Regions from separate parts of the Nocardiopsis mangrovi genome, predicted to be linked through region 2. Evidence: riboswitches for the same ligand, from Rfam matches in the RefSeq annotation. Region 2 holds a riboswitch; each other region holds the start of a gene.
What was found. Region 2 has a riboswitch for cobalamin ahead of ACFO4E_RS19965 (energy-coupling factor ABC transporter permease). Riboswitches for the same ligand answer to the same signal wherever they lie in the genome.
Positions count from the first base shown of each region.

Region 1 (2,191 bases), on a different contig from region 2:
CGATCGTGATGGCGGCGGCGACCGACGCGGCCAGCAGCGCGAGGCCGCCGCACCACAGGACGGCCATGCGGCGCACACCGGGGGCCGTGCGGACTGCGGGTCCGGCCATGTGCCCGCTCAGCCGGCCAGTCCGAAGCCGCGCAGGGCGTCGGCCACCTGCTCGACGCCCTCCACCGTTCGGATCGAGGGGTTCAGGGCCGCACCGCTCAGCAGTACGTAGCGCTCGTTCTCGACGGCGTCCATGTGCCGGGTGACGGGGTGGGACTCCAGGAACCCGATCTTGGCGGCGGCGGACTCGGCGGTCTGGCTGTCGCGGGTGAGGTCGCCGATGACCAGCACGTCGGGGTCGCGTTCGGCCACGGTCTCCCAGTTGATCTGCGGCCACTCGTCGCGTGTGTCGTCGAAGACGTTGCGGGCGCCCACGGCCTCGGTGATGATCCCGGGGGCACCGCAGCAGCCCGCCATGTACGGGGACTCGGCGTTGGCGAACCAGTAGAGCAGGGTGGTACCGGAGGCGTCGACATCGGCGGTCGCCGCCTCGATCCGGCCCTGGAGGTCGGCCACCAGCTCCTCGCCGCGCTCTTCGACGCCGAACACGCGCGCGAGGTCGCGGACCTCGGTGTGGACGGCGTCCATGGTCAGCGGCTCCTCGCGCGCGCCGTCCTCGCCGCTGTCGGTCTTGCCGCACTCGGTGGGGGAGAGGTAGACGGGGACGCCGAGCCGCTCGAAGTCCTCGCGGGGGGCGACGCCGCCCTCTCCCAGCGTGCCCTGGAAGGAGGCGGCGACGAAGTCGGGCTCCTCGGCCAGGACGCGTTCGAAGGACGGTGCGTTGTCGGCCAGGCGGGGCACATCGGCGTTGGCCGCCTCCAGGCCCTCGGCCACGGGGTCGGTCCACGTGGCGGTGCCCGCCATGCGGTCGGCCAGGCCGAGGGAGAGCAGGATCTCGGTCGCACCCTGGTTGAGGGAGACGGCGCGCTGCGGGGGGCTGTCGACGGTGACGTCGCGGCCGCAGTCGTCGACGGTGCGCGGATAGCCCGCCGCGTCCCGGGTGCCGGCGTCGGTCCCTGCGCCGGTCCCGGGGCCGCAGGCCGTGAGGGGGACGAGGAGCAGGGCGGCGGTGAGGGCGAAGGCGGGCGCGGAACGGCGGGGGGCCGTCATAGGGGTCCTTCGGCGTCGGGGGCTCGGTCGCGGAGCCCGGCGAACGTATGTCCCCTCCGCGCGCCATGGGGCGCCCGGAGGAGCCAGCAGGTCTTCGGACTCGGGATCCCCCGGGTGAGGCGCCTTCCCGGACGTCCGTCCAGTGGCCGCTGCCCCGCCCGTCCCCCTCACCGCTGCGCGTCAGCTCCGGATTCCCACCGGATTCCCTGACCCGAAAAGCACGGGTTCGACTGGCGGGCGCAACCTATCACACCGGATCCGGCGTCCTCGGGGGCGCCCCGGGCCTTGCCCGGGCGGGCGGCGAAGGGGCCGGCCGGCGACGGTGGCCGCGGGGCGGGTGGACGGACCGGTGTCACCCGGCCGCCCCCCGCAGGACGATCCGGGCGATGCGGGTGTCGATGGGCGAGGCGCCCGCCAGCGGGGTACCGCGGGTCCACAGCGTCGTGCCCGCGATCTCACCGGTGGGGGCGAACGGGGTGGCCGATGCACGGACACCGCCGCGGAACACGGCGGCGAACTCGCGGCGGCGCGGCGCGTCCGGCGACGGCCCTGCGAGGTCGAACTCGGCGAGTCCGGCGAACTCCGTGGCGGCCGCGCGGGCGCCGGACTCCTCGGCGAGTTCACGGCGTGCCGCGTCGGCGGCGGCCTCACCCGGTTCGATGCGGCCTCCGGGCAGCTCCCACTGGCGGCGGGCCCGGTCGAAGACGAGCAGGACGCGGCCGGCGTCCACCGCCACCATCAGGGCCAGCGGCACGGGCACGGTCCCCGCGGTGGGGGCCGCCTGCTCCTCCCGGACCCGGTGAAACGCCACCAGGATGTTGCCCCGCGCGTCCGCGACGATCATCGGCGTCTCCAGCGTCGGTCGTTCCGGCCCTGCCGCACATGATACTTGACACGAGTTAGCAAGTACTTGACGATTGGCGTCAAGATAACGAACGGATCGATGGGAAGGCGCGACGTGCACACCGGAACCCCGACCCCGTCCCCGGCGCACGGCGCGCTCGCGGACCAGCTCGCGGCCGTCGCCGCCGCC
Region 1 is NZ_JBHSFQ010000014.1:115,906-118,096, forward strand. It holds gene ACFO4E_RS15825 (FecCD family ABC transporter permease) at 1-109, opposite strand, end outside; gene ACFO4E_RS15830 (ABC transporter substrate-binding protein) at 118-1,158, opposite strand; cobalamin riboswitch at 1,227-1,408, opposite strand; gene ACFO4E_RS15835 (NUDIX domain-containing protein) at 1,511-2,002, opposite strand; gene ACFO4E_RS15840 (hypothetical protein) at 2,102-2,191, shown strand, end outside.
Region 1: linked by a shared signal. The riboswitch ahead of ACFO4E_RS15830 (ABC transporter substrate-binding protein) and the one ahead of ACFO4E_RS19965 (energy-coupling factor ABC transporter permease) in region 2 are both predicted to bind cobalamin.

Region 2 (2,191 bases):
GCGCCCGGCCAGGCCGGCAGGGCCAGTGCGCACACGATCAGGCCGCCGAAGAACGCCCCCTTGACGGCGGGATGGACGCGCCGCCACGGGCTCCGGTAGGCCGCAGCGTCGATCGCGAGCACGCCGCGCGCCGCTCAGCCGGCGTCGGACGCGCCCGCGGCGGGAGGCCGGCCCGCCCGCAACCGGTTGCGGGTCCGGACCGCCCCGAAGTAGTACCCGATCACCCCCGCGCCGATGGCGGCCTGAAGGGCGAACAGGCCGGATTCGATCTCCCCAGAGGGCGCCTCGTAGAGCGGGGCGAACCAGGGTTCGTAGCCGGGGTGCGTCTCGGCGACGGCGTCCTCGGCCTGGCCGTCGGCGCCGCTGAAGGGCTCGGCGAGGTGGTCGCCCGAACCGATCAGCAGGGGCAGCACGGCGATCGCGGCGGCCACCGCGACCAGGATCCAGGTCGTCACGGTCTTGGGCACGGTCACGCCGCCTTCCCGTCCGCCGCCGCCGTGGCCGCGCCACCGCCGGCCGATCGGCGCAGCACTCCCAGGCGCAGCAGCTCACCACGGCTCGCGGTGGTCAGCAGCCGGATGATCACCACGGTCACCAGGCCCTCGATGATCGCCAAGGGGACCTGGGTGACGGAGAAGATCGCGCCGAACTTCACGAACGCGCCGAGCAGGCCGCCCGACGGATCCGGGAAGGCCATGGCGAGCTGGAGGCTGGTCACCGTGTAGGTGCTCAGGCTCGCCAGCGCCGCGCCCGTGAACACCGCCGTGCCCACGGCCGTGGTCTCGGGGAGGGAGCGGGCGGCCGCGCGCACCAGGCGGTAGGACCCGTAGCCCACCCACGGGCCCACCACGGCCATGGAGAACACGTTGGCGCCGAGCGTGGTCAGCCCGCCGTGCGCCAAGAGCAGCGCCTGGAACAGCAGCGTGAGCGTGCCCAGTGCCGCCATGACGGGCGGCCGGAAGAGGATCGCGCCCAGGCCGGCGCCCGTGGGGTGCGAGCAGCTGCCGGTGACCGAGGGGATCTTCAGGGCCGATAGGACGAAGCAGAAGGCGCCGGACGCGCCGAGGAGCAGCTTGGCTTCGGGGTCGGCACGGACGGCGGCGGTCAGGGAGCGTACGCCGTGGACGACGAAAGGGGCGGCCGCGGCGGTCCAGGCGGCGGCGTGCTGCCAGGGCAGAAAGCCTTCGGCGATATGCATGTCAGGGGACCCATCTCCAGCACCTCGTGGACGGTCGTCGCGCCGTGGCCGGTCTCCTGGCTTGCGGGTCGCCGCCCTCTGCCGGCCTTCCCAGCCGCGTCCGGGCGGACGCGTCCAGTGGCCGTCGCCGTCCTGGCCGCCGCCGGCGACGGCGGAGGTGGGACGGGGCATCGGACTACCCGTTCACAGTGGCGAGGGCCGCGCCGGTTTCCCACCGGACTTCCCGAACACCACGGCCCCACGACAGTACGGCGGCGCGCGGTCCCGCGCAATAGCCCGCCGTCCATCCCGGGGAGTGCCCGGCGCCGCGAGGGTGCCGCGTCCACCGCGCCGGACCGCCCACCGCGGCGCGTGCCCACCACGCCGCAGGAGCGGCCGTTCGGCGGCACTGCGCGGCTCCGCCGAACTCGGCCGCACGAAGGACGACGTTGCAGGTCAGAGCGGTTGGGTAGCGATACCGGACGAAGGGACCGGTGCTGTTCGCCGATCCGTCCCATGTTCACCCGCGCCGCGCTCACGCGGGGCTTTCACCGGCCGGGAGGTACCCATGATCGACATCGTCACCCGCGCGAAGTGGGGCGCACGCCCCCCGCTGGACCGCACGCCCGTCCAGCTCTCGCAGCGCACCGAGTTCATGGTGCACCACTCCGAAGGACCCACGACGCAGACGGTCAAGGAGATTCAGGCGATCCATATGGACGAGCGTGGCTGGTCCGATATCGGCTACAACTTCCTGATCGACAACGACGGCCACATCTACGAGGGCCGCGGCTGGACCACCCAGGGAGCGCACTGCCCCAACCACAACGTCTCGGCCATCGGAGCGTGCATCATCGGCACCTACTTCACGGTGCTGCCCTCACCGAAGGCACTGGCGTCCATGCAGGCCCTGTACGCCGAGGCGAACCACCAGACCGGCCGGACGCTGACGCGCATGGGGCATCGCGACGGCCGCGACACCGACTGCCCCGGCGACGCGCTCTACGCGTGGGT
Region 2 is NZ_JBHSFQ010000021.1:46,083-48,273, forward strand. It holds gene cbiQ (cobalt ECF transporter T component CbiQ) at 1-122, opposite strand, end outside; gene ACFO4E_RS19960 (energy-coupling factor ABC transporter substrate-binding protein) at 135-467, opposite strand; gene ACFO4E_RS19965 (energy-coupling factor ABC transporter permease) at 470-1,198, opposite strand; cobalamin riboswitch at 1,228-1,448, opposite strand; gene ACFO4E_RS19970 (N-acetylmuramoyl-L-alanine amidase) at 1,746-2,191, shown strand, end outside.

Region 3 (2,191 bases), on a different contig from region 2:
CCCGGACCCGGGCCCGGAGTCCTCCGTTCCGGCGGGGCCGTCGGGGCCGCGGTCCGGCGCGCCGTCCGGCCCGCCGGAACCGCCGTCAGGGGGTTCGGGGTCGTCGTCGCGGGCCTGGTCGAGTGCTTGGCGGAGGCGGTCCTCGTCGAGCCCCGGGGCGTCGAAGGGGTCGCGCCGGCGGCGGTGGGGCAGGGCCAGGCGGGCGGCGTCGCGGACGTCGTCGGCGCTGACCTCGGCGCGGCCGTGCCACGCGGCCAGGGCCATGGCGGCGCGCGCGGTGACGATGTCGGCGCGCAGGCCGTCGACCTCGAAGGCCGCGCAGACCGCGGTGACCTGGCGCAGAGCGGCGTCGGAGAGGGCCACGCCGGGCAGCCGCGTGCGGGCTGCGCGGATGTGCGCGGCGAGCTCGGCCTCCTCGTCCGCGTGGCGGGCGGCGAAGGCGGCGGGGTCCGCCTCGTAGGCGAGCCTGCGCCGGACGACCTCGGCCCGCTGCGCGGGGTCGCGGGTCGCGGCGACCTCCACCGTCAGGCCGAACCGGTCGAGCAGCTGGGGGCGCAGCTCGCCCTCCTCGGGGTTCATCGTGCCCACGAGCAGGAACCGGGCGGCGTGGCGCACCGACACGCCCTCGCGCTCGACGTGCGACGTCCCCATCGCGGCGGCGTCGAGCAGCAGGTCGACGAGGTGGTCGTGGAGGAGGTTCACCTCGTCGACGTAGAGGACGCCGCGGTGGGCCGCCGCGAGCAGCCCCGGCTCGAACGCCTTGACCCCCTCGGTGAGCGCGCGTTCGAGGTCGAGGGAGCCGGCGAGGCGGTCCTCACTGGCGCCGACGGGCAGTTCGACCAGGCGCGCGGGGCGCTGATCGGCGGCGGCCCCGGGGTCGTGGGGCCCGTCGGGGCACCCGGGGTCGGGGGCGGCGGGGTCGCAGGCGAAGCGGCACCCGGGGACGACGCCGATGCCGGGCAGGAGCGCCGCCAGGGCGCGCACCGCCGTCGACTTGGCGGTCCCCTTCTCACCGCGGACCAGCACCCCGCCGACCGCCGGCGATACCGCGTTGATCAGAAGGGCGAGTTTCAGGTCGTCCATGCCGACGACGGCTGTGAAGGGGTAGCGAGCGGAAGCGCCCACGCTGTTCGGTCCTTCCTCGGGAGTCCACGCCCATAGGGGTCGGTCGTGGCGCCGCGCAGTCTCCTGACTCCCAGATCGCCGCTCCCCCGCCGCCTTCCCACCGGGACCTCCGGCAGTGGCGATGGTCGCGGGTTCGCTCCCTGGTCACAGTGGCGGGACCGCCCCGGATTCGCACCGGGTTCCTGCTGACGGCGGGGCATCACGGTCCCCGCCGGTCGGCGCCGCCCACCACGATCTCACACGCCTGCGCGGGTCCTCCGGCCGCCGGGTGCCTCCGACCGGGCGACGACCAGGCCAGATCCGGCCGAATCGCCCGGACCGGCATGGACGACCCCCAATGGGGTATCCCGCCGCCGCAGCCGCCCCCGGAAGGCGGGGCGGATAGGAAGGGGCGGATGTGGGCGTCGTCGAACTGGGTTTCACCGTCATGGGAGCCGCGGTCGTGGTGCTGCTGATCGTCAGGCTCGCCGGCCTGGCCCTCAACCGCTCGGGCGGGCGCACGCCGCCCCGGCGGCGGACACCCGGCGGCGGGGCCGGGTACTACGGCGGAGGCTGGTCGGACGGCGGCGGAGGCGGAGGAGGCGGCGACGGAGGCGGAGGGGGCGGTGGGGGTGGATGCTGATCCGGCCGCACGGAGCGGACGGGTGGGCAGAGGCGGGCGTGAGCGTCATCGAGACGGGCTCCCGCGGCCGGGACCACCCCTCCGGCGACGACGGGGTTCTCCGGCAGCGACCACTGGGACGGCGGGGAGGCGGCTGATCGTCTCCGGACAGAGCAGACGGCGCGATCGAAGGCGGGCAGTCGAGAAGGGAGGACGGGCATGGGTTTCATCGAGGCGCTGTTCCTGATCGCGATCGGGGGCATCGTCGTGGTGCTGGCGGTGGCGGCGTTGCGCGGCCGTCCCGCTTACAACACGAGCACGACCCGGCCGCGGAGGCGGCGGGGCGGCCGTGGAGGCGGCGGAGACGGAGGAGGGAGCGATTCCGGACCGCGCTCCTACGGTGACGGCTACCCGGGCGGGAGCGGCGGCCACGCGGCCGGGGGCGACAAGGCCGTGCACGACGGC
Region 3 is NZ_JBHSFQ010000003.1:350,673-352,863, forward strand. It holds gene ACFO4E_RS05430 (putative cobaltochelatase) at 1-1,125, opposite strand, end outside; cobalamin riboswitch at 1,182-1,310, opposite strand; gene ACFO4E_RS05435 (hypothetical protein) at 1,523-1,747, shown strand; gene ACFO4E_RS05440 (hypothetical protein) at 1,946-2,191, shown strand, end outside.
Region 3: linked by a shared signal. The riboswitch ahead of ACFO4E_RS05430 (putative cobaltochelatase) and the one ahead of ACFO4E_RS19965 (energy-coupling factor ABC transporter permease) in region 2 are both predicted to bind cobalamin.

Region 4 (2,191 bases), on a different contig from region 2:
CGGTGTGCGGTCGTCCCCGGAGTCCGAGCTCTGCGCCGCGTCGGTGATGGTGCAGGCGGCCACCCCCAGCGCGACCGCCGCCGCGGCAGCCGCGGACATCACCGCCACACGCGGTCTTCGAGCGGCGCCGCCGCGGTCGGCAGGGGGGGAGGGGGTGGGTGCGAGCGGGGGTTCGGGGTCGTTCGTCAAGGAAAGGGTTCTCTCGCGTCTTCGTGTTTCTTGGGGCCCGTTTGTTCCGTTTGTCGGTCCCGAAGGTCCTGCGGGTTCGGAAGATCAGGTATCGGTTTCGTCTCGGTCCGCCGGGACCGGAACTCCGAATGAAAGGGGCGGAGACCCGCGAGCGTAATAAACGGGGCAATGTGCTCACGCCGCGACACGCCGCGCGGCCACCGTGAGCGGGGCACGCGTCCAGGGCGGGGAGGGGAGGGGGCCGTATCCGGCCGCCTCTCCCTATACTGGCAACCGCGATCGGTACGCCCCACGGCCTGGCCGTGGGGGTCGCAAGAGGGAACCCGGTGGGAATCCGGGACTGCCCCGCAGCGGTGAGTGGGAACGAAAGCCGTCAACAGCACTGGGCGCACGCGTGCGCCTGGGAAGCGACGGCCGGTAGGAGGAGCGGCGGAACCCCGCCGCACCGCGCCCGCGAGTCCGAATACCTGCCGATCGCCCGCGGCCGCACCCATGCGGACGCGGTGGTCCGTGCGCCCCGCGGGAGGGCGGTGGAGCCCGCTGCCGCGTGCCCTCCTTCCTCCCCGGAGCCCTGGACCCCAGGCTGATCGACGAGGGAGAGACGAGGCCATGCGAGCACCGCACACGGTCGCCACCCGCGGGGGCGCCCGATGACGACCACCGTTCACGGCTACCCCCGCATCGGCCCCGACCGCGAGCTGAAGAGGGCCTGCGAGGGGTACTGGGCGGGGCGGATCCCCGCCGGAGAACTCGACGCCGTCGCCGCGCGGCTGCGCCGCGGCGTCTGGACGGAACTGAGCGCCGCGGGGATCGACGAGATCCCGTCGAACACGTTCTCCTACTACGACCACATGCTCGACACCGCGGTCCTGTTCGGCGCCGTTCCCGAGCGCTTCGCCGGCGCGGCCGGCGGAGCCGAGGGCCGCGAGGCCGAACTGCGGACCTATTTCGCCATGGCGCGCGGGTCGGGGGACGCCCCGCCCCTGGAGATGACCAAGTGGTTCGACACCAACTACCACTACCTGGTCCCCGAACTGTCGCCGACGACGCGCCCGCGCCTCGCCGGCACCAAGCCGCTATCGGAGTTCACCCAGGCCAAGGGGCTGGGGATACCCACACACCCGGTCCTGGTGGGCCCGCTGACCTTCCTGCTCCTGGCCAAGCCCGCGGCAGGGGCGCCCGAGGGCTGGCGCCCGCTCGACCTGCTGGACGAGCTGATCCCGTGCTACGCGGAGCTGCTGGCCCAGCTGTCGGCGGCCGGAGCGGCTGTGGTGCAGCTCGACGAACCCGTCCTGGCCACCGACGACGGCCGCGCCGAGGTGGCGGCCCTGGAACGCGCCTACAGCGCCCTGGGCGGCCTCGCGGACCGGCCCGAGCTGCTGGTGTCCACCTACTTCGGCGCGATCGGCCCCGGGGCACTGGACGCCCTCAAGCGCACCCCCGTCGAGCGCATCGGACTCGACCTGGTGAGCGGCCCCGAATCCGTCGCCGACATCGCCGCCGTCTCGGGCCTGGGCGACAAGACCCTGGTCGCCGGAGTCGTGGACGGACGCAACGTGTGGCGGTGCGACATCGCCGCCGCCCTGTCCTCGCTCGGCGCCCTGCTGGGCCTGGCCGGGCGGGTGACCGTCAGCACGTCGTGCTCCCTGCTGCACGTGCCCATCGACCTGGCGGGTGAGACCGGCCTCGACCCCGTGCTGCGGGAGCGGCTGGCGTTCGCCCGGCAGAAAGTGGACGAGGTGGTGCTGCTCGGCCGCGCCCTCTCCGGCGGCGGCGACGCCCTGGCCGCCGAACTGGACCGGGCCCGCGCGGCGGCGCCCGCACCCGCGTCCTTCCGCGATCCGCGCGTGCGCGCGCGCCTGGACGCCCTGGGCGACACCCCCGCCCGGGTGGGGCGGGACGCCGGCGACGGACAGGTCCTGCGGACGACCACCATCGGCTCGTTCCCGCAGACCGCCGACGTCCGGCGGGCGCGCGCCGACCACCGTGCGGGCCGGATCAC
Region 4 is NZ_JBHSFQ010000009.1:75,747-77,937, forward strand. It holds gene ACFO4E_RS11950 (polysaccharide deacetylase family protein) at 1-99, opposite strand, end outside; cobalamin riboswitch at 453-678, shown strand; gene metE (5-methyltetrahydropteroyltriglutamate--homocysteine S-methyltransferase) at 840-2,191, shown strand, end outside.
Region 4: linked by a shared signal. The riboswitch ahead of metE (5-methyltetrahydropteroyltriglutamate--homocysteine S-methyltransferase) and the one ahead of ACFO4E_RS19965 (energy-coupling factor ABC transporter permease) in region 2 are both predicted to bind cobalamin.